2 regions of the Shewanella cyperi genome follow, and region 1 is predicted to be linked to the other one. Evidence: predicted binding sites of a transcription regulator. Region 1 holds the regulator's gene; the other holds the start of a gene.
What was found. The regulator MetJ, encoded in region 1, represses methionine synthesis genes. The targets are predictions, from matches to a motif close to TAGACGTCTAGACGTCTA.

Region 1 (11,291 bases):
CCAGCTACCGGATACCACAATCGCCAGGCCGGTAATGGAGCAGACGATAATGGTATCGATAAAGGTCCCCAGCATGGCCACCAGGCCCTGAGCCACGGGATTCTTGGTTTGGGCCGCCGCATGGGCTATGGGGGCGCTGCCAAGACCAGCCTCATTGGAGAACACGCCACGTGCTACCCCAAAGCGGATCGCCGCCCATACAGCTGAACCGGCAAAGCCGCCCTGAGCCGCCACCGGGGTGAAGGCACTCTTGACTATCAACAGCAAGGCCGCAGGCAGTTGGTCTATGTACACAATCAGCACGGCCGCACCGGCAGTGATATAGAAAATGGTCATCAGGGGCACCAGCTTGCCCGCCACTTCGGCGATACGCTTGATCCCCCCCATCAGCACCAGGCCAACCAGGATCATCATCACCACGCCCGTTACCCAGGGCTGAACCCCAAAGTTAGTTTCCAAGGCGGCAGCGACCGAGTTGGCCTGCACAGTATTGCCGATCCCGAAACCGGCGAACGAGCCAAACAGGGCAAAGGCGGTACCGAGCCAGGCCCACTTACTGCCCAGACCGTTCTTGATGTAGTACATGGGGCCGCCAACGTGGTTGCCGTTATCGTCCACCTCGCGGTATTTGACCGCCAATACCGCCTCGGAAAACTTGGTGGCCATACCCACCAGCGCGGTACACCACATCCAGAACAGGGCGCCGGGGCCGCCGACAAAAATAGCGGTGGCCACACCGGCAATGTTCCCTGTACCTATGGTGGCCGAAAGAGAAGTCATCAGGGCGTTGAAGGGACTTATCTCACCTTGGGTTTCCCCCTCTTTGGAGGAAGTGCGACCGGACCAAAGCAGACGAAACCCTGTGCCCAGTTTAAGTATCGGCATTAGCCGCAGGCCAAGGGAGAGAAACAGACCAACGCCCAGGATCATGACCAGCATGGGTGTGCCCCACACCACACCATTGATCATATTTACAAATGCAGTTAAGGCTTCCATTCGCACCTCATGGTAATTATCGAATTTATTGTTATTGGCAAAGGCCATGTCTCTGGGAACAAGGCCATAAAGAGCCCCAGAGTACAACGAAAAGTTAACAATTGAAAACCAACTCTGCTCATGCAGATCCCTGGATAGTAAGTGAACACCCTGGCAGTTCAAAAAAGCAGCAATCGAATCGTGGCGCCACAGACGTATTTTTTCCACAGCCGCCCCTTGGCAGCCGAGACAGGATCAAGGGTGGGATTTTGCTTGTCTACGACCCAAAGCGCGGAATTTAAAACCAAAATAAATAGATTTTTATGCAGATAATGGATTACTGAATATCAGATGCGCCAATGAAAACATCAACCTTTATTTGGCTACCATGCTGTTTATGCAATCAAAAAGTCCGCAAGACTCGCCGCTGGAGCAAATAGAGACTCAAGTTGCATTCAATGGCTGAAAAATCGCCCATCCGATAATGAAAAACTCCGTTCTCATGGCAAATTTGAAATAAAAGTTTCAAATAAACAATGCATTAACACGTAATTTAATTGTGGCATACTCGCCGCCGCGAAAGCACCTCAAATGGACTTGCAGGAATTCAATACGCAGGATGCCAAAACTATAAGTGCGAGACCTACTAGGATGATTACAAAACCAACCCTGACCGCAGCCCTGTTGCTGGCCGGTCTCAGCGCCCATGCCCATGGTGCGCTGCTCATCAGCGAAGTCCTTTACGATGCGCCCAACAACGACAGCGTCGAGGAATTCATTGAACTCTATAATTCGGGCTGCGACCCTGTGGATCTGAGCCAATATCAGCTCAGTGACAACAGCAGCAGCCTCAACCTCAGTGGTACCCTGGCGCCGGGCAAGTATTACAGCCTGGCCATCAATGCCGCCGGTTTCAACAATCTGTTCGGCAAAGATCCCGACTTCGCTCCCCTGCCCTTCAGCCTCGGCAACTCGGGCGACTTCGTCAAACTCAGCCTCAATGGCCAACAGGTGGATCTGGTTGCCTGGGAAGGGGGCGTCAGCGGCTGGAACCTGAACGTGCGTGACGTGGCGCTGGAGCGCACCACCATAGTCAACACCCAAACGGAAGCCGACTGGACCGCGGCAGCCAGTGCCGGTACGCCGGGCACTGGCACACTCGCCGGTTGCAGCGCGCCGTTGCCGACCGAAAACCTCTTGTCCAAGGGCGAAGTCAGGACCAATCTCAGCGCGGCCCAGGGGCAGGCGCTGGACTTTGTCGCCGATATTCCGGCCGGCAGCAGCAATCTGGCTGTGACTCTGTCCGGTGGCAGTGGCGATGCCGACCTTTATGTGCGCTTTGGTAGCGAACCCAGTACCAGCCAATACGATTGCGCCCCCTATCTGAGCGGCAACAACGAGCAATGCCAGATTGCCACGGCCCAGGAAGGTCGTTGGTACATCAAACTGCAGGCCTATGAGGCCTTCAGCGGCGCCTCGCTGCAGCTCGACTATGACACGGATGCGGGCAGCGGCACTGGAACAGGCACTGGCACTGGAACAGGCGGTGGCACAGAACCGGATCCCGCCGGTTACAGCTATGACACCTACTACGCCCAGGCCATAGGCAAGAGCGGTATTGAACTCAAGACCAGCCTGAACCTTATCATCCGCGACCACACCCGCTACACCTACACCCAGGTGTGGGATGGTCTCAACTACACGGATGAAGATCCCGCCAATCCTGACAATGTGATCCTGCTGTACACCGGCCGCTCCGAACCCAAGACCAATCGTGCCGGCCTCAGCAGTTCACTGGATGCCTGGAACCGGGAGCACGTGTGGGCCAAGAGCCATGGCTTCCCCGACAGCAGCCAGTACGCCTATACGGATCTCAATCACCTGCGCCCGGCGGACGTAACGGTCAACAGCACCCGTGGCAACAAGGACTTCGCCATGGGAGGGACACCTCTGTCTGAAGCACCGGAAAATAAAACCGACGCCGACAGCTTCGAACCTGCGGATGCGGTCAAGGGCGATGTGGCGCGTATGGTGCTGTACATGGATGTCCGCTATCAGGGCGGCGACAGCAGCAACACGCCGGATCTGATCGCGGTCCAAGGCACCACTGGTACCAACGAGCCAAAACTCGGTGACCTCTGCACCCTGCTCAGCTGGCACAACCAGGATCCCGTCAGCGATTGGGAGCGGCGCCGCAATAACCGGGTTTATGAGTGGCAGCACAACCGCAACCCCTTTATCGACAATCCGGCCTGGGCCAATGCCATCTTCGGCAGCGGCTGCGGTCAGTAACTGCAGTTGACAATAAAAAAGGCCCCGACCGGGGCCTTTTTCATGGAAAGCGCCTATTGCTCCAGCAGGGTTTTGAGGTTGCCAAGTCCTGTGTTGAGATCGTCGGCAATCATGGTTTCAAAATCCATCAGCACCAACATCAGGTTCATCGGATAATCCATGTGGCCGCGAAAGCCCCAACTCACCAGAGTCTTGCCTTCGGCCGTTGCATCAGTGGTCATAAAGGCCAGATCTGTGGCTTCAAAGGGGGTTAAGAATCTCAGCTCATAGTCGATGCGTTTGTTCGGCACCATGGCCGTAATTTCCTGCTCACCGCGGCCCACATCCGGGTTGTCGCTGTCCCAGGCCGAGACAAAGCCCACAGTGCCATCCGTGCCGCGAAAACTCAGTCTCGCCTTGGGATCCATCTTGGCCCACTTGCTATAGTTGTTCTGATTTTTCAGATACTTGACATAGTCATAAACTTCGGCAACCGGCTTGTCTATGACGATGGACGTGGTCACTGCATACTCTTTTCTGACAAAGAGGGCCGCCACCAGGGGGATGGCGCACAGCAGCAGTAAAAACAGCAGGATTTTTTTCAGCATAGGATCTCCATGATCGGTTGCCGATTGCCAAGGTGGTTGCGGCCACGGAATTGGATTTTGCTGAAAAAGTATAGCCAGTTTTCAAGCAGTTACCAATTAAGCATCCAGGCGTTTGATCCCCAGGGTCTCTTCCTCGGCCAGGCGTTGCAGGCAGGCCTGGCACAAACAGGCATCCCGGCGCTTTGGCAGCGCCCTGGGCACCTTGGCGTTCAGGCACCAACATTGGTCAATGCTTTGGCCTTGGGTCAGGGCACAGAGGTTGGATTGACCACACAAGGGGCAAAGGGTTTCGCGCATCAGGATCGGCCCATGCACCAGAGGCGCCACAACAGGCCGAACAGCGACAGCAGGCCATAACAGCCGCAACTGATCCAGAGGAACAGGCCCGTCAGGGTTTCTGTGGTGAAAGACATCAGATAGAGGCTGGACATTAACATCAGCGACAGGAGTAACTTACTGATGTCCAGCGGTAATTTTTCCATATGAAATTCGTGTATGCTTTGCTCATCCATGGCTTGGCTTCCTTTTTGATCCGGCATTCCCCCCACGGTCGGAATCAAACCTGACTGTCGGGGGCCGTTACACAGCCTAGCCCATGGTCGCCAAAAACAAAAGGCCCCAGTATCGGAGCCTTACCGCTGTTACTCGCTCTGGGGCCTGACCCCCAGGGTATGGCAGATGGCGTAGGTGAGTTCGGCACGGTTAAGGGTGTAAAAGTGGAAGTCCTTAACCCCTTCCCGTGACAGCACCTTGACCATGTCGATGGCCACGTTGGCCCCCACCAGCTGGCGGGTACCGGCGTCATCCTCCAGCCCCTCGAACTGCTTGTGCAACCAGGCGGGGATCGACACATTGGTCATGGCGGCGAAGCGTTTGAGCTGCACGAAGTTGGTCACCGGCAGTATTCCGGGCACTATTTCCACATCTATGCCGGCGGCGACGCAGCGGTCGCGGAATCTCAGGTAAGACTCCACATCGAAAAAGAATTGGGTGATGGCCCGGCTGGCACCGGCATCGATTTTGCGCTTGAGGTTGATCAGGTCCGCCTGGGCATTGGCGGCCTCGGGATGCACCTCGGGATAGGCGGCCACGGAAATATCGAAGTCGGCGACACTGCGCAGCAAACGCACCAGATCCGCGGCAAAGCGGGTTGGCCTGGGGCTGCCGGCGGGCAGATCGCCCCGCAGCGCCACTATGTTACGGATACCGCTGTTCCAATAGGTCTTGGCCAGCCCCAGCAGCTCCTCATCGCTGGCATCCACCAGGGTCAGGTGTGGTGCCGCCACCAGGTCCGTCTCACGCTGGATGCGCTCAATCACACCATGGGTGCGGTCACGGACCCCGGAATTGGCGCCATAGGTCACGGAAACAAACTTGGGCTTGAGCGGTTCCAAACGGCGAATGGAGCTCCACAGCAGCTTTTCCATTTCGGGGGTGGCAGGAGGAAAGAATTCGAATGACACATTAATCCCGCCATTGAGCTCAGCCAGACTCTGATTCAGGGAGTGAGAATGTTGTGCGTGATGAAAAGCCATTAAATATTCCTCGACTGCTAAAATGGACGTTCGGGCGTTTGGACGTCTATACGTCCACATACTAGAGCAATCTCAATTCAAGTCAAGCGTAAAAAACGCCAATTTGCCCATCCTAAAAACAAAAGGGACGCCAATGCGTCCCTTATCACCCACAGCCAAGCTTATTCCTGTAACAGCTCGTGGCAGATCTGCGCCAGATCGGACTGCACCGCGGCCGCTGTTACCTCACGGCCGGCGCCTGGGCCACGGATGATCAGCGGATTGCCCTGATAGAAGGCGCTGCGGATCACAAACACATTGTCACCCGGTGTCAGGTTGGCCCAGGGATGCTCCGGCTCAACCCAGCTCAGCCCCACCTTGGCACTCACGCGCCCGCCGGCCCTATCCAGCGCCGCCACATAGCGCAGCACCTTGCCATTGTCCCGGGCAGCGTTGAGGGCCGCCAACATGGGGGCATCCAGCTCGCTGATCCGCCCGAGGAAGTCGGACAGCGGCAGGGCGGCCAGCGCCTCTGGCACCGGCGATTCCACCTCTATATCGTCCAGCTCCAGCTCCAGGCCTATCTCGCGGGCCAGGATCAACAGCTTGCGCTGCATATCGCGGCCGGAGAGATCGTCCCTGGGATCGGGCTCGGTGATCCCGAGCGTCTTGGCCTCCAGTACCAATTCGGAGAAGGGTCGGCTGCCGTCATAATGTTCGAACAACCAGCACAGGGTGCCGGAGAACACACCGCCGACCGCCTCCACTGTGTCGCCACTGTTGTGCAGATCGTTGAGCGCATGCTGCACCGGCAATCCCGCACCACAGCTGGCGTTATAGCGCCAATACAACCTGCGGTTGCCGAGCTGTTGTTTCAGCTCGCGGTAGAAAGGCAGCGGGCCTGAGCCGGCCAGCTTGTTGGCGCTGACCAGATGAATGCCACGGGCAAACAGCTCGGGGTATTGCAGTGTCAGCGTGGCGCTGGCGCTGATATCCAGGGCCACCAGCTCGTCGCACTCCAGGGCCTCCAGCTGTTGGAACAGGCTTGGATAGTCCCAGTCGTGCGCTTCTACCGCGAAACGATCGCGCCAGTTGCCGGCATCTATGCCCTGACTATCAAGCAACGCCTTGCCGGAACTGACCAAACCCAGCAGCTCAATACTGGCCTCCAATTCCCGCCCCAAAGAAGTGGCGGCGCGGCGAAACAGATCCAGCCAGGCTTCGCCTATGTTGCCAACCCCAAGCAGCACCACGCCGATGCGTTTGCGCGGCCCGGCGCAGCGTCTGTGCACCTTCTGGGTCAACAGGGTCACCTGATTCTTGGGCACCAGGGTCACCAGGCTGAGACCGTCCTGATACAGGGGCCTGGCCTCACGACTGAGCAAACGGGCAAAGCCGCGGCGATATAAGTGGGCATCGGCGCTGACCAGGGCCACCAGTCCGAGATCCGTGGCGACGCTGATGTCACTGATCTCCAGCTCCGGCGCCAGGGCATTGAGCTGGTTCAGGGCCTGGCGTTGCAGCTCGGGCATATAGGCCAGTTCCAATCGGCCATTGGCTGCGGGCCACCAGGCCAGCGGAGCCACACCGGCTTCTGCCAGCTGGCTCAGCAGGGTGTCGCAGTCACCGCCCAGGGTCAGGCTGAAACAGGCCACCTCGTTAAGGTTGGTCACCACGGGGGCGCTGGCGCGGGAGCTTGAGGGCGCCACCAGGGTAAAGGCGGTGTGTGGCGCATAGCTGGAGCGCACCGCCATGCTGACCCGGGTGTCAAACAGGGGTTGCAGGGTACGGGAATGGAGCACGGGCGAACCCAGACGCGCCAGGCGGTCGGCCTCGGCCAGTGACATGCTGGCCAGCAACTTGGCGTCATTGATCTTGTTGGGATCGGCGTTAAACACCCCTTCCACATCGGTCCAGATAGTGACCCGGTCGATATCGGCCAGGCTGGCAATCAAGGTCGCGCTGAAATCCGATCCGTTGCGGCCCAGCAGCAGGGTATCGCCGCGGCTGTTGGCGCAGATAAAGCCGGTGATCACCAACCGCTCGTCCGGATGTTCGGCCAGCAGCGCCTGCACCTTGGCACGGGACTCGGCGGTGCGGATCTGCGGCACAGCGCCTTCATCGGCCACCAGTATGCTGCAGGCATCCACGTGGCTTGCCGCCACGCCGGATTCACGCAGCAGTGCAGCCATCAAACGAGCCGACCAGCGCTCACCGAAACTGACCACCTGATTCACCTGATAGTCGTTGCGTTCACCAAGGGCCAGCAGGGTCTGCAACTGGGCCTTGTCCGTGGCCAGGCGCTCACGCAGGTGGCGGGCCTGTTCGGCACTGAGCAACTGCTCAATCAGTTGTTGCTGATAAGCCATCAGCTGCTGCAACTCTTCCTGCCACAGGGCACCTTTGTCGCTCAGCTCCAGCAGACGATAGAGAAAATTGGTGCTCTTGCCGGCGGCCGACACCACCACCAGATCGTCGCTACGCCCCTGGGTCAGCAGTATATGGGCCACCCGGCGATAACAGTCCGCATCCGCCAGGCTGGAGCCACCGAATTTATGTAAATGACATCGTGCCACATCAGGCTCCTATTGCTTGCAGGCCGCAACGGCGGCGAGTCCGGCCTCTATGTCGGCCAGCAAATCTTCCACATCTTCAATCCCCACCGACAGACGCAGCAGAGTGTCACTGATCCCGGCCTCGGCGCGGGCATCGCTGTCCATGGCCCTGTGGGTCATGGTGGCGGGCACTGCCACCAGGCTCTCTACCCCACCGAGACTTTCGGCGATGCTGAAAAACTGCAGCGCCCCGAGAAAGGCCACCAGCTCTTCCTGGCCACCTTCAAGCTCAAAACTCAGCATAGCGCCAAAGCCCTGTTGTTGCCGGGCGGCAATCTCGTGCCCAGGGTGATCCTTGAGCCCGGGGTAATACACCTTGCGCACCAGCTCGCTGGCAGCCAAACGGGCCACTATACGCTCGGCGTTTGCCTGGTGCTGCCGCACCCGCACCGCCAGGGTGCGCACCCCGCGCAGGGTCAGGTAGCTGTCAAAGGCGCCGCCTGTGAGTCCCAGGGTATTGGACCACCAGTGCAGGCGTTCCCCCAGCTCGACATCACGGCACACCACGGCGCCACCGACCACATCGCTGTGGCCATTGATGTACTTGGTGGTGGAGTGCACCACTATGTCGGCCCCCAGCAACAGGGGTTGCTGCAATATGGGCGACAGGAAGGTGTTGTCCACCACCACCTTGGCGCCTACCTTGTGGGCGGCATAGGCAATGGCGGCTATGTCCACCACCCGCAGCAGGGGATTGGAGGGAGTCTCCAGCCATACCATGGCCGGTCCTTGAGCCAGGGCCGCATCCAGCGCCGCCGTATCAGATTGATCGACCACCAGCAGGCGGAACTGGCCTTTCTTCGCCAGGTTGGTGAACAGGCGATAGCTGCCGCCGTAACAATCGTGCGGCACCACCAATAAATCATCGGGTCCGAGCAGACTGGTCACCAGGGTGATGGCAGCCATACCGGTGCAGGTAATGATACCGCTGCAACCGTGTTCCAACTGGGCCAGGGCCTCGCCAAGTTGCGAGCGGGTGGGATTACCGGAACGGCTGTAGTCGAATGCCCGTGGCTGGGTGTGACCGTCAAAACTGTAATTGGTCGACAGGTAGATGGGCGGTACCACGGCACCATGCTGGCTGTCACTCTCAATGCCCTGACGTACTGCTATGGTTGCGGCTCGACGCTCTGTCATACTCGGATCCTCAAAATACGCTTGCGCATCACAATGGATGTCTGGACGTCTAAATTAACTCAGCAAATGTACCGAGGTCAATAGGCATCCAGACTTTTAGACGTCTATACTTGCTGGCAAGAGCCCACAGATGGGGCGTTTTAGCAGCAATTATTTGACTGTAGTTTGTAAGGGTTTAAAATCGGCACCGAATTTCGGATATCACAGGTGAGTCAATGACTGAATGGAATGGCGAATACATCAGCCCCTATGCTGAGCACGGAAAGAAGAATGAGCAGGTTAAAAAGATTACCGTTTCCATTCCTTTGAAAGTGTTGAAAGTATTGACCGATGAGCGCACCCGTCGCCAGGTCGGCAACCTGCGTCATGCAACCAACAGTGAATTGCTGTGTGAGGCCTTTTTGCACGCCTACACGGGCCAACCGCTGCCCAATGATGACGACCTGTCAAAAGACAAACCCGACAGCATCCCCGCCGAAGCCAAGCGCCTGATGGATGAGATGGGAATCGAATGGGAAGACATGGAGTAAACTCCTGTCAATGGAAGATAAACAGACAAGGATCGCTCGGCGATCCTTGTCTGTTTTTGGCCCCGGAGTACTTTGATGGATCCTGTTACCTGGTTGTTGGCCCTGCTGATCATCTTCAGTGGCGCCCTGATCCAAAGTCTGATTGGCTTTGGTCTGGCTGTAGTAGCCAGTCCGCTGTTGTATCTGCTGGAGCCGCGACTGGTGCCGGCCCCTGTGATAGTCATGGGCTTCTCCATTGCCCTGCTGACCTTGGTGCGGGAGCGCGGTCAACTGGAGTTCAAGGGTCTGCAATATGCCTTGCTGGGACGGGTTCCCGGCGGCCTGCTGGGTGCCACCCTGTTACTCCTGGCTCCACAGGATGTACTGGGGCTGGCCATAGCCGCTATTGTGGCCATCGCCGTATTGCTCAGCCTTAAACGCTTCGAACTGCCGGTGAACCGCCTGACCCTGTTCGCGGCCGGTACCCTGTCCGGGGTATTCGGCACCATAGCCGCCATTGGCGGCCCGCCGATGGCGTTGTTGCTGGCAGGCAAGGATCCCGGTAAATTCCGGGCGGCACTGTCGGCCTTTTTTATCTTCAGCTCCCTGATTGCTTTGGTGATTCTGGCCTTGGCGGGCTTGCTGAGCACTGAACACTTGTGGTGGTCGCTGCAACTGCTGCCCGGTGTCATTTTGGCCTACCTGCTGGCCGGGAAAATGATCCACAGGGTAGATAAAAATAAAACCAGGATCATGACCCTGGTTTTATGTTCCTTAAGCGCCCTGCTGCTGACCTTTAAGTCGCTGGCCAGCCTGCTTGGCTAAAAGTGATAGGAGGTTTGCAGTGCCGCGCCATAGGCATTGTCATTGCCGAACATACCGCTGAGATCCAGCTTAAAACTCTTGCCTATGACAAAGCCGGTGCCGAGGGAATAAAGGTTGGCGGTCACATCATTCAGATCATGGCGGTAGCCCAGCCGCAGCGCCAACCAGTCCATGGCCTGGTATTCACCGCCCACACGCCAATACTGGGTGCCCTCCAGGCCGACAAACTTTTCATTTTCAAGCAGATCCAAATCAGTGGTGACGGTAAAACCATCCCACTGATAGGCCACGCCGACGGTCACTGTTGGCCCCACTCTGTAGGTGGCCTGAATACCTTCTGACTCAACTGTGTCCAGCTCCCGCTTTATCAGGTTGCGGCCGGCAAGACCTATGACCATGCCATGCATGGGCTCAATGGCGATCCCCACATCCAGGTTAAAACCGGTTTCATCGTTGCTGTAGTCACTGCCATCGAAATCCCCTTCATCGAAATTGTTGGCACTGACGCCATAGTTGAAGCTGTCGAGGCGTTGGATTTTTGGGGTAACCCCCACTGTCACCGGCATATTGACAATCGACAGCGGCATACTGACCGCCACCCCGATATCGGAGATGGCGCCGGCGATAACCCGTCCCTGAGAAGTCAAATCCCCAATTTCCGGAGGATTGACGGGATCCAGGGTGCTGAGCAGCACTATATCCTCATCACTGATGTCGGCAATACCGAAACCGTCGATATAGGTCTTGTACAACAGGCCCCAACTCATACCCTTGGAGGGCATACTGATGCTTAAGCCAATACCGCCACTGAGATAGGCGTTGTTGTCCTGCAGTGAG
Region 2 (11,291 bases), 2.0 Mb from region 1:
GATTACGGCAATGTGGTGATCAAGTTGCCGCTGCCGCCCGGTGCCCTGCCGACCCTGTGGCAAAATGACCAGCGTTATATCGATAGCTACCTGTCCATGTATCCCGGCTATTACCTGACCGGTGACGCAGGCTACATGGATGAGGACGGTTATCTGTACATCATGAGCCGCATCGACGATGTGATTAATGTCGCGGGGCACAGACTGTCCACCGGTCGCTTCGAAGAGGTGTTGTGCCAACATCCGGCGGTGGCCGAGGCCGCTGTGATAGGTGTCGAGGATAAACTCAAGGGCCAGGTGCCCCTGGGGCTGGTGGTGCTGAAAAATGGCGTCACTCTGGGCGATGATGAACTCAGGCAACAGCTGGTGGCCCTGGTGCGCAGTGAAATTGGCCCGGTGGCAGCCTTTAGGCTGGTGAGCGCCATCCCCAAGCTGCCCAAGACCCGTTCCGGTAAGATTTTGCGCGCCACCATGCGCAAGATTGCCGACAATCAGGCCTATACGGTTCCTGCCACCATTGAAGATCCCGCCACCCTGGAGCTGGTGCGCCATGTGCTCGGCAAACTGGGTTATGCGGACTCCCAGGTGAAAGAGCACAGGTGAAAGAGCACAGGTGAAAGAGCACAGGTGAAAGAGCACAGCTGATTTTCTCAGTCTTCCTCCTGGTGCCGCCGCCCGAATTCAGTCTAGGGACGGCGGCACTTTTTTATCCCCCGCGCGGCTGCAAACTTGCCGCCAACAACGGCTGTTTTGCCTATTCCTCTGCCGGGTTGTGAGATCCGGCTCCGCTGCTTAGGCTTAAATGTCGGTGTGCATGGCAGCCAATTCAAACGTATGCAAGATAACGGTTTGCTGGTAATTAACTTACATTGGCACGTATAATCGCCGCCAACTATAAAGGTGCCCGTTTGAGCGGGCGCCGTCTCTGTGACCCGTGGAATAGAACAATGCAACAGCACGCAGCTCTCGCAGACATTGGGGTTATCGGCCTCGGTGTCATGGGCAAGAACCTTGCCCTCAACATAGTCGACAATGGTTACCGTGTGGCCGCCTTTGACCTGGACCAGGCCAAGGTTGAGGCCGCTGTTTCCCAGGCCGCCACTGAAGTGCCGGGGCGCGCCCAAGTCCTTGTTGGTTGTAATAATATTACCGAATTGTTGGCAAGTCTCAGCAAGCCCAGGCTGCTGCTCTTGTCGGTGCCCGCCGGCAGTCCGGTGGACGGTGTCTGTGACGCCCTGCTCCAGGCAGGCATAGAGGCCGATGACATAGTCATAGACACGGGCAACAGCCTGTGGACCGACACAGTTGCCCGTGAACGCCACTATCAAGGCAAGCTGGTATTTTTCAGCTCGGCGGTCTCCGGCGGTGAAGTGGGCGCCCGTTTCGGTCCTTCCCTGATGCCGAGCGGCAGCGAGGCCGCCTGGCAACGCCTGGCTCCCATCTGGCGCGCCATCGCCGCCAAGGTGGACCCGCAAACCGGTCTGCCCCTGGTGCGCCTTGAGCCCGGTAACCCGGTGCGTGAAGGTGAGCCCTGCGCCGCCTACATTGGCCCCGCCGGTGCCGGCCACTATGTGAAGATGGTGCATAACGGTATCGAATATGCCGACATGCAGCTCATTTGCGAGGCCTACCAGTTGCTGAGCCAGGTGCTGGGCCTCAGTGCCACCGAAGTGGCCGATATCTTCCAGCGCTGGAACCAGGGCAAGCTCAACAGCTACCTGATGGAAATCAGCGCCGAAGTGCTGCGCCAGCAGGATCCCCTGAGCGGCAAACCCCTGGTGGAAATGATCCTCGACAAGGCGGGCCAGAAGGGCACAGGCCTGTGGACAGCAGTCTCAAGTTTGCAGGTGGGATGCCCGGCGCCAACCATAGCCGAGGCCGTTTATGCCCGCGCCCTGTCGAACCAGAAGCCGCTGCGCCAGACTCTGGCGACCCGCCTCAAGGGTGCTGAGCCCATGGGACAGGTGGAGGCCGAAGCCTTTATCGCGGATCTGGAACAGGCCCTGTATTGCGCCAAGATTTGCTGCTATACCCAGGGCTTCCAGTTGATGGCCATGCACGCCAAAGAGCAGGGCTGGACCCTGGATTTCCGCGCCATCGCCAGCATCTGGCGCGCCGGCTGCATCATACGCGCCACCTTCCTGCAATCCATCATGTCGGCCTTTGAGGCCGAGCCGCAGCTGAGCAATCTGCTGCTGGATGAGCGTTTTGCCTCGGCACTGAACCAGTCGCAGCAGGCCTGGCGCCGCCTGGTGTCCGGTGCCGTGCTCGCCGGGGTACCTGCACCCTGCATCACCTCGGCACTGGCTTATTACGACGGCTACCGCTGTGAAACCCTGCCGGCGAACCTGTTGCAGGGCCAGCGGGATTACTTCGGTGCCCACAGCTTTGAGCGCACCGATACCCCGGCGGGGGAGAAATATCACCTCAACTGGAGCAGCCCCAAGCGTGAGTTGGTAAAACTCTGACGGCAAAAAGGTTGAACAAGAAAAAGGCTTCCCTCGGGGAAGCCTTTTTTGTGTTGCCCAGCTTATCAGCCCTTGGCGAGCACTATCAGTAAACCTGCGCAAAACAGCAGACTGAAAATCAGCGTCAGGCGGGCGGTGCGCCCCAGCAGCGGATTGAGGTCGGCGCCGCTCAGCTCGGCAAATTCCCGCGCCAGACGGCGGGCTATGATGAGCGACAGTCCGGCGAGAAACACCGGCCAGCCCGGTAACAGCCCCATCAGGAAACCACCGATTATGATGCCAAAGGGCAGGTACAGCAGGGCCTGATAGAGGATCCTCGCTTGGGCCTCACCCAGACGCACCGCCAGGGTGCGCTTGCCGGCCCGCTCGTCTGTGACCATGTCACGGGTGTTGTTGACCAGCATGATGGCGGCATTGAGTGACCCTATGGCCGTGCCCAGTAACCAGGCCTCCAGGTTGGTGTGTCCGGCCTGCAGAAAATAACTGCCGACCACGGCCACCCATCCGAAAAACACCAGCGCTGCCACTTCCCCCAGACCGTGTGATGCCAGCGGGTAGGGGCCGCCGCTGTAACCCAGGGCTGCCAGCATGGAAGCCGCCGCCAGCAGGGCTATGGGCAGGCCACCGTGCCAAATCAGGATACCGCCGACCGCCAGTGCAGCCAGCAGGCTGGCTATCATGGCCAGGCGCACCTTGTGGGGCGCTATCAGGCCGCTCTGGCTGACCCGCACCGGCCCCAGTCTGTCTTCGGTGTCTATGCCGTGTTTGAAATCGAAATAATCGTTGGCCAGATTGACCGCCACCTGCAGCAGCAGGGCGCAGACAAGGGACGCTATGGCTATGCCAACATGAAAGCTCTCCAGCCCCAATGCCAGGGCGTTGCCTACCAAGAGTGGACCTATGGCGGCGGGCAGGGTACGGGGCCGTATGGCCAGGAACCAGGGATTCATCGCGGGGCGAATGTCCTTATTTAATGGCTAAAGGCGCTTAGCATAACAAGTTTTGGCGTCCTTGTGAGCTGGATCTGTTATTGATAAAGCCACTGTATCTTCATGGTTATTTTGTAACCAGTGTCAAGGTTTTACCCGGGGGCCTGTGCTTTATTTGGCTTGAGGATTCCAGTGAAGGAGCAGACTCATGCGTTTTGACAATCAGCGGGCACTTATCAGCGGTGCCGCGGGTGACCTGGGACGGGCCTGTACGCTGGCGCTGGCGGAGCGGGGGGCGACCCTGGTGTTGGTTGACAGACCCGAAGCCGCCGAGAACATGGCCTATTTGCGCCAGTCCCTGGCGACCCTGGGCTGTGAGCCCAGATGCATCAGCCTGGATCTGGCCGACAGCCAGGCCGTTGCTGCCATGGCCGAAGAGGTGCTGGCAGAAGGCCCGGTGGATCTCCTGCTCAACAGCGCGGGCATTCGTGTTGCCAAACCCTTTGGCCAGCTGACCCTGGCCGATTGGCGCGCTCAGATGGCGGTGGATCTCGATGCCGCTTTCCTGCTGACCCAGGCATTCTGGCCCGGCATGTTGGCACGCAAATATGGCCGGGTACTGATGATGAGCGCTGCCACCGCGCTGTTCGGCGATCCCGATATGTGTGCCTATGGCAGCGCCAAGGCCGCGCTGCTGGGCCTGACCGCCAGCCTGGCCAAAGAGGGCGCCGAGCACAATGTCCATGTCAACAGCCTGAGCGCCCTCGCCGCTACCTCGATGACGGCCGGTCATTTGGCGCCCCAGGTGCAGGAGCTGTTTCCCAAGGAGCTGTGCACCGCCGCCATGCTGTTCCTGCTCGGTTGTAAGGCGCCTAACGGCCATCACCTGCAGGCCGCGGGCGGCAGTATCAGCGAACTGTGCCTGGCGGAATATCGCCATCTGTATCTGCTGCCCGAGCAGCGCACGCCGGAAATCCTCGCCCAACGTTGGGGCGACATAGTCCGAGCCTATCCGGTACTGGAACACGGCAGTGGTGAGGAGCAGACTCTGGCGCTGGCGCGCCGTGCCGCCCGGGAAATGGGCGTCAGCATTGACTGACGGCTGTGGGAGCGCGGCTCCGCTCCTCTGGTCAGTGGGGGCTCATGTCTGATAATCTTGGTTAATCCAAGGTTTAGCTGTGAGTTGCCATGAGTCAGGTATTGAACGACCTAGTGTCTTTGTTGTCCCTGGAACAGCTGGAAATCGGCCTGTACCGGGGCCAGAGCCAGGATCTGGGTTTTGGCCATGTGTTCGGCGGCCAGGTGATGGGCCAGGCCCTGAGCGCCGCCCGCCAGACTGTGGATCCCGAACGCAAGGTGCATTCGCTCCATTCCTACTTCCTGCGTGCCGGCGATGAGAAACTGCCCATAGTCTATGACGTGGAGATCATGCGCGACGGCGGCAGTTTCAGTGCCCGCCGGGTCAAGGCGGTGCAAAAGGGTCGGCCCATCTTCTACATGACCTGCTCCTTCCAGACCCCGGAAGAGGGGTTTTCCCACCAGCAGACCATGCCCCAGGTGCCGGGCCCCGAAGGCTTGCTGAATCAGCAGGAGCTGGCCATGACCCTGAGGGACAAGGTGCCGGCCAAAATGCTGGAAAAATTCATGGCCGATGCGCCGATTGAGATGCGCCTGGTGGCCCCCCACAGCGCCGTGGCGCCGGCATCACGGGAACCGAACCGCTACGTGTGGCTCAGGGCCAACGGCGACCTGCCCCAGGACAGCTGCATGCACGATTACCTGCTGGCCTATGCCTCCGATTTCAATTTTCTGGTGACCGCCGCCCAACCCCACGGGGTGTCTTTTTTGACGCCGGGGATGCGGATGGCCACCATAGATCATGCCATGTGGTTCCACCGTCCGGTCGATATTGGCCAGTGGTTGCTGTACAGTATCGACAGCCCCAATGCCAGCGGCGGCCGGGGCTTCGTTAAAGGGCATTTTTTCAATCGCCAAGGTGAATTGGTGGCATCGGCAACCCAGGAGGGACTGATGCGAATGGTAAAGGATAAATAAATGAAATTGTTGCAAACCCTGTGGCTTGGCCTGGCATTGTTGTTCTTGGGGGGCTGTGTCACCGTTGAGCCGCCAAAGCCTGTGATAGTCAATGGTGCCGCCGGCTATCTGGAGAAGCTGTTGTTGCCGCCGGACAGCAATATCACCATTGCCATCATAGATTTGGACACGCCCGGCGTGATTGTGGCCCAGAAGAGCTTCAACATAGTGCGTGCGCCCGTGCCCTTTAAATTCATATTGCCGGCGGAAACCGTCGATAAAGGCATCAACTATGGCGTGGTGGCCATGATAAAAAATCAGGGCAGGGTGCTGTTCCAGACCTATGATCGCTTCCCGGTGATCAGCAACGACAAGTACACCACGGAAGTCATAATGCGGGCCGTGGCCAATCCCTGAACCGCTTGCCATCCATGTCTCCCTTAGACCTGCGGCTGCTTACCCTGGTGGCCGACTGTCCGCTGCGGATGCGGGCCCTCAGGCATGCCGCGGCCGTCATGGCTGATGCCGGCATCGGGGACTGGTATCTTGCGGCCGGCGCGATTCGCAATCTGGTGTGGGACCAGTTGCACGGTTTTGTCAGCCCAGTGCCGGCGGATCTTGACCTTATCTACTTCAACACCCCGGACGGCGACATTGAGTTGGAGCTGCAATTGCAGCAACGCCTCCTACAACTCTCGCCGGACTTACCCTGGTCGGTCAAAGATCAGGGCCGGATGCACCTGAAAAGCGGTGATGAGCCTTATCACTCCACCCTTGAGGCCATGGGCCGCTGGCCAGAGCAGGAAACCGCCATAGGGGTGCGGCTTGAGGCCGGAGGACTGCAACTGGCGGCTCCCTTTGGACTTGAGTCCCTGTTTGACCTCAGGCTCAGCCCCAATCCGGCGCGCCCCCTGGCGCTGTTTCACTCCCGTCTGCAAGCCAAGCGCTGGCTTGTGCAATACCACCTGCTGCGCGCCCTTTCTGTGGCGGCCGATTAAGCTCTTCCAACATTCCTCTGTGGCTATTGTTCCGCGGCAACGGACGCCTTTTCACTGTGACAAGGATTTCGTGAAGATGCCGTATGTCAGCCGGTTACCGGCCGAGTTCAGCCTCTGAATTTGTGATCTGATTCATGGGCTCATTACCCCAAACTGGGTATCAGATCCTGAATTGATTTGGATCAAGAAAAAAATGCAAACACTCTGGCAGGGTAGCCGTCATTCGAACGGGATCAGCCCAAAAATAACCCGGGCGCCCAATAAATAAGCCCAAGTGGCCAAATGGAGATTGATGATGAAAAAGAGCACCCTGTCTGCTGTTATCGCCGCCACCCTGCTGAGTGCAGCCCCTGCCATGGCCCACCAGGCCGGAGATATCCTGGTCCGTGCCGGTGTTGCTACCGTAGCCCCCAATGAGTCCAGCCCAGTGGTGGCCGGTGTGGCCGAATTTGGCGTCAGTAACAACACCCAGCTGGGTTTGAACTTTGGTTACATGCTGACCGACAACTGGGCGGTGGAACTGCTGGCAGCCACACCTTTCTCCCACGATGTCAGCCTGGGTGCCCTGGGTAAGATTGCCGAAACCAAACACCTGCCACCCACACTGATGGCCCAGTACTACTTTGGCAACGCCAAGTCCAATGTCCGTCCTTATGTGGGCTTTGGTATCAACTACACCAACTTCTATGACACCAATTTCACCAACGATCTGGATGGTGCCCTGACCGATCTGAGCCTGAGCACCTCTTTGGGCTGGGCCGCCCATGCCGGTCTGGATTACCAGTTGAACGACAAATGGATGCTGAACGCCTCCGTGTGGTACGCCAAGATTGATACCGATGTGAAGTTCAAGCTGGCCGGTGAAGCGGTCAAGGTTAACACCGACATCGACCCTTGGGTCTACATGGTCAGCGTTGGCTATAGCTTCTAAGCAAATTACTGACTGAAAAGGGCGCCTGCGGGCGCCTTTTTTATTGCCCGGTACGGGAGGGCTACTGGCGGGGCAAAAGCAGAATACTATTCAAGTTGGCGGTATAGACATCCAGATGTCTTGGTGTATGATTGTGGCATTAAGGGGCCAAGGCCCTGGTTTTAGGTGAAAGAGGCACACAGCACTATGCCGGTAAAAATTCCCGATAACCTGCCGGCGGCAGGGATACTGGAGTCGGAAAATATTTTCGTCATGTCCGAGACCCGGGCGGCGCACCAGGACATCAGGCCGATGAAGGTGTTGGTCCTGAATCTGATGCCCAACAAGATAGAGACAGAGACCCAGCTGCTGCGACTGCTTGGCAACACGCCGCTGCAGGTGGATGTGGAGCTGCTGCGCATTCACGACCGCGAGTCCAGGCACACGCCGCTGGATCATATGAACACCTTCTACCGCGATTTCGAGCAGGTGCGGCACAAGAATTACGATGGCCTTATCATCACGGGGGCGCCCCTGGGGCAATTGGACTTTGCCGAGGTGGAATACTGGGATCATATCCGTGAAATCATCGACTGGTCCCAGCAACACGTGACCTCAGTGCTGTTCCTGTGCTGGGCGGCCCACGCCGGCCTGTATCACCTTTACGGGGTGGAAAGGCGGATATTGGCAAGCAAACGTTCCGGCGTGTTCAACCATCGTCGCAGCCTGCAACACTTTCCGCTGCTGCGGGGCTTTGACGATGAGTTCTTTGCACCCCATTCCCGCTATGCCGAGATCCCCCTGGCCGAACTGCAGCGCCATCCCGCGCTCAACGTGCTGGCCGAATCCGATGAGGCAGGGGCCTATCTGGTGCTCAGCAAGGACAATCGCAATCTGTTCGTGATTGGTCATCCCGAGTATCAAAAATCCACTTTGGGTGATGAATATCAAAGAGATACCTTGGCGGGTCTCAACCCCTCAGTGCCGCTGAATTACTTCAGAAACGACGATCCCGCGCAGGAGCCCGTAGCCCGCTGGCACAGCCATGGCAGCCTGCTGGTGAGCAACTGGCTCAATTACTATGTGTATCAACTCACCCCCTACGATTTGTCCGATATGAGTGCCAAGACCCCCTGGGAATCCAAGGTCTGATATTACCCCTTCGGCGGCGGCCCGATTGCCGGGCCGCCCGCATCCTTAAGCCCCGCTATGGGCTGCGTTCGCTGTAAGCAAACTGTAAATACAGAGTGACAATATAAGCCTGAGAAATGCGGCTCATTAGACCAATTACTACTTGCTTTACGTTCGCGTAAACGTCAGAGTGCAGATATTGGGCCGCCATCCCTTGGCGGCAGTGTGTTTGCGACGCCCGGACCCAGCTCCGGCGCCGGTTAGTCAATCTGGAGTGTGAAATGAGTGTAACTGATCAGGATATCGTCATTGTTGCGGCGAAACGTACCGCCATGGGTGGCTTTCAGGGCAGTCTGGCCTCTGTGCCATCGCCCAAACTGGCAGCCACTGCGGTCAAGGGCCTGCTGGATGCCACGGGCGTTGCCGGTGAGCAGGTTGATGAACTCCTGATGGGCTGTGTGTTGCCGGCCGGTCTTGGTCAGGCGCCTGCCCGTCAGGCCGCTCTGGGTGCCGGTTTGCCCCTGTCCGTCGGTGCCACCACGGTTAACAAGGTGTGCGGCTCTGGCATGAAAACCGTGATGCTGGCCCACGACCTCATCAAGGCCGGCAGTGCCGAAGTGGTGATCGCCGGTGGTATGGAGAGCATGAGCCAGGCACCTTACCTGCTGGATAAGGCCCGCGGCGGTATGCGCATGGGCCACGGCAAGGTGATGGACCATATGTTCCTCGACGGTCTGGAAGACGCCTACACAGGTGGTGCCATGGGCACCTTCGCCCAGAAAACCGCCGATGACTTCGGCCTGACCCGTGAAGCCATGGACGCCTTTGCCCTGAGCTCACTGGAAAAAGCCAATGCGGCCATCAGTTCAGGTGCCTTTGAAGCCGAAATCGTGCCCGTGACCGTATCCGGTCGCGGTGGCGACGTGGAAGTTAAAATCGACGAGCAGCCAGGCAATGCCAAGCCGGAGAAGATCCCGGCCCTGCGTCCGGCCTTCGCCAAAGACGGCACCATCACAGCCGCCAACTCTTCCTCCATCTCAGATGGCGCCGCGGCGCTGATGCTGATGAGCCGTGCCAAGGCCAGTGAACTGGGTCTGGAGGTTATGGCGACCATCAAGGGTCACAGCACCCACGCCCAGGAGCCATCCATGTTCACCACTGCGCCCGTCAGCGCCATGGCCAATCTGCTGGCCAAGCTGGGCTGGAACAAGGACGAAGTGGATCTGTATGAAATCAACGAAGCCTTCGCCATGGTGACCATGCTGGCCATCAGCGAGCTGGGCCTGGATGGGGCCAAGGTGAACGTCAACGGCGGTGCCTGTGCTCTGGGCCACCCAATCGGTTGTTCCGGTGCCCGTCTGCTGGTGACCCTGATCCACGCCCTCAAGGCCCGTGGCCTCAAGCGCGGTATGGCGTCTCTGTGCATTGGCGGCGGCGAAGCCACCGCACTGGCCATAGAGATCTGATAACCGGCGCTGACAGCGACTAGACTCAACAAGACCGGCCTGCGGCGAGAACCAATAATGATTCCAGGGTTCAGCCGCGGCCATCAGCTTAACCTCGACTCTCAAAGGGAAGCGATATGACCACTCAAGTTAAACATTACATCGGCGGCGAATTTACTCCAGGTACCGGCGATCGCGTTATCACAGTGACCAACCCGGCCAACAACGAGGCCATTGCCCAGATCAACTGCGCCACCGATGCCGAAGTGCACGGTGCCATTGCCAGCGCCAAGGAAGCCTTCAAGACCTGGAAAGAAGTACCTGTGTCCGAGCGCGCCCGGGTAATGCTGCGTTACCAGCACCTGCTGAAAGAGCACCACGACGAGCTGGCCACCATTCTGGCCAAGGAAACCGGCAAGACCTTCGACGACGCCAAGGGCGACGTCTGGCGCGGTATCGAAGTGGTTGAGCACGCCTGTAACATCGCTTCCCTGCTGATGGGTGAAACCGTTGAGAACGTAGCCCGCTCCATAGACACCTATTCCTACATCCAGCCCCTGGGTGTGTGCGCCGGTATCACGCCGTTTAACTTCCCGGCGATGATCCCCCTGTGGATGTTCCCCCTGGCCATTGCCTGCGGTAACACCTTCGTGCTCAAGCCTTCCGAGCAGGATCCCATGACCCCACAACGTCTGGTGGAACTGTTTGAACAGGCCGGTGCGCCAAAAGGCGTGCTGCAACTGGTACACGGCGACAAGACTGCTGTGGATATACTGCTGCGCCATGAAGACATCAAGGCCATTTCCTTCGTCGGCTCTGTGGGCGTGGGTCAATACATCTACAAGACAGGTACCGACCACCTGAAGCGCGTACAGGCCTTTGCCGGTGCCAAGAACCACTGCGTGATCATGCCCGATGCCAACAAGCAGCAAGTGATCAACAACCTGGTGGGTGCCTCTGTGGGCGCTGCCGGTCAGCGCTGTATGGCCCTGTCGGTTGCCGTGTTCGTCGGTGAAGCCAAAGAGTGGATCCCCGAGCTGCGTGATGCCATCGCCAAGGTCCGTCCCGGCCTGTGGGATGACAAGGAAGCCGGCTACGGCCCGCTGATCAGCCCCGCCGCCAAGGCCCGGGTACTCAAGCTGATTGAACAGGGTAAGGCAGAAGGCGCCGACTGTCTGCTGGATGGCTCCGACTTCACAGTCCCCGGCTACGAGTCCGGCAACTGGGTTGGCCCCACCATGTTCGACAAGGTGACCACTGACATGAGCATCTACAAGGAAGAGATCTTCGGCCCCGTGCTGTGCTGCATGGAAGCCGAGTCCCTGGATGCGGCCATCGAGCTGGTGAACGCCAGCCCCTACGGTAACGGCACTTCC

Region 2: metA (homoserine O-acetyltransferase MetA) is a predicted target of MetJ. The motif match lies at 7,465-7,482, and genes of this name have one in related genera.

The regions. Positions count from the first base shown of each region.
Region 1 covers NZ_CP071501.1:3,535,382-3,546,672, forward strand. The annotation lists gene JYB84_RS15695 (alanine/glycine:cation symporter family protein) at 1-996, opposite strand, end outside; gene JYB84_RS15700 (endonuclease) at 1,627-3,267, shown strand; gene JYB84_RS15705 (SRPBCC family protein) at 3,321-3,854, opposite strand; gene JYB84_RS15710 (cysteine-rich CWC family protein) at 3,951-4,151, opposite strand; gene JYB84_RS15715 (hypothetical protein) at 4,151-4,366, opposite strand; gene metF (methylenetetrahydrofolate reductase) at 4,496-5,389, opposite strand; gene JYB84_RS15725 (bifunctional aspartate kinase/homoserine dehydrogenase II) at 5,551-7,944, opposite strand; gene metB (cystathionine gamma-synthase) at 7,954-9,120, opposite strand; gene metJ (met regulon transcriptional regulator MetJ) at 9,336-9,650, shown strand; gene JYB84_RS15740 (sulfite exporter TauE/SafE family protein) at 9,726-10,454, shown strand; gene JYB84_RS15745 (conjugal transfer protein TraF) at 10,451-11,291, opposite strand, start outside.
Region 2 covers NZ_CP071501.1:1,358,338-1,369,628, forward strand. The annotation lists gene JYB84_RS05695 (propionyl-CoA synthetase) at 1-603, shown strand, start outside; gene gndA (NADP-dependent phosphogluconate dehydrogenase) at 948-2,468, shown strand; gene JYB84_RS05705 (1,4-dihydroxy-2-naphthoate polyprenyltransferase) at 2,534-3,418, opposite strand; gene JYB84_RS05710 (SDR family NAD(P)-dependent oxidoreductase) at 3,606-4,496, shown strand; gene tesB (acyl-CoA thioesterase II) at 4,586-5,452, shown strand; gene JYB84_RS05720 (YbaY family lipoprotein) at 5,453-5,848, shown strand; gene JYB84_RS05725 (nucleotidyltransferase family protein) at 5,863-6,429, shown strand; gene ompW (outer membrane protein OmpW) at 6,722-7,360, shown strand; gene metA (homoserine O-acetyltransferase MetA) at 7,547-8,491, shown strand; gene JYB84_RS05740 (thiolase family protein) at 8,752-9,936, shown strand; gene JYB84_RS05745 (CoA-acylating methylmalonate-semialdehyde dehydrogenase) at 10,053-11,291, shown strand, end outside.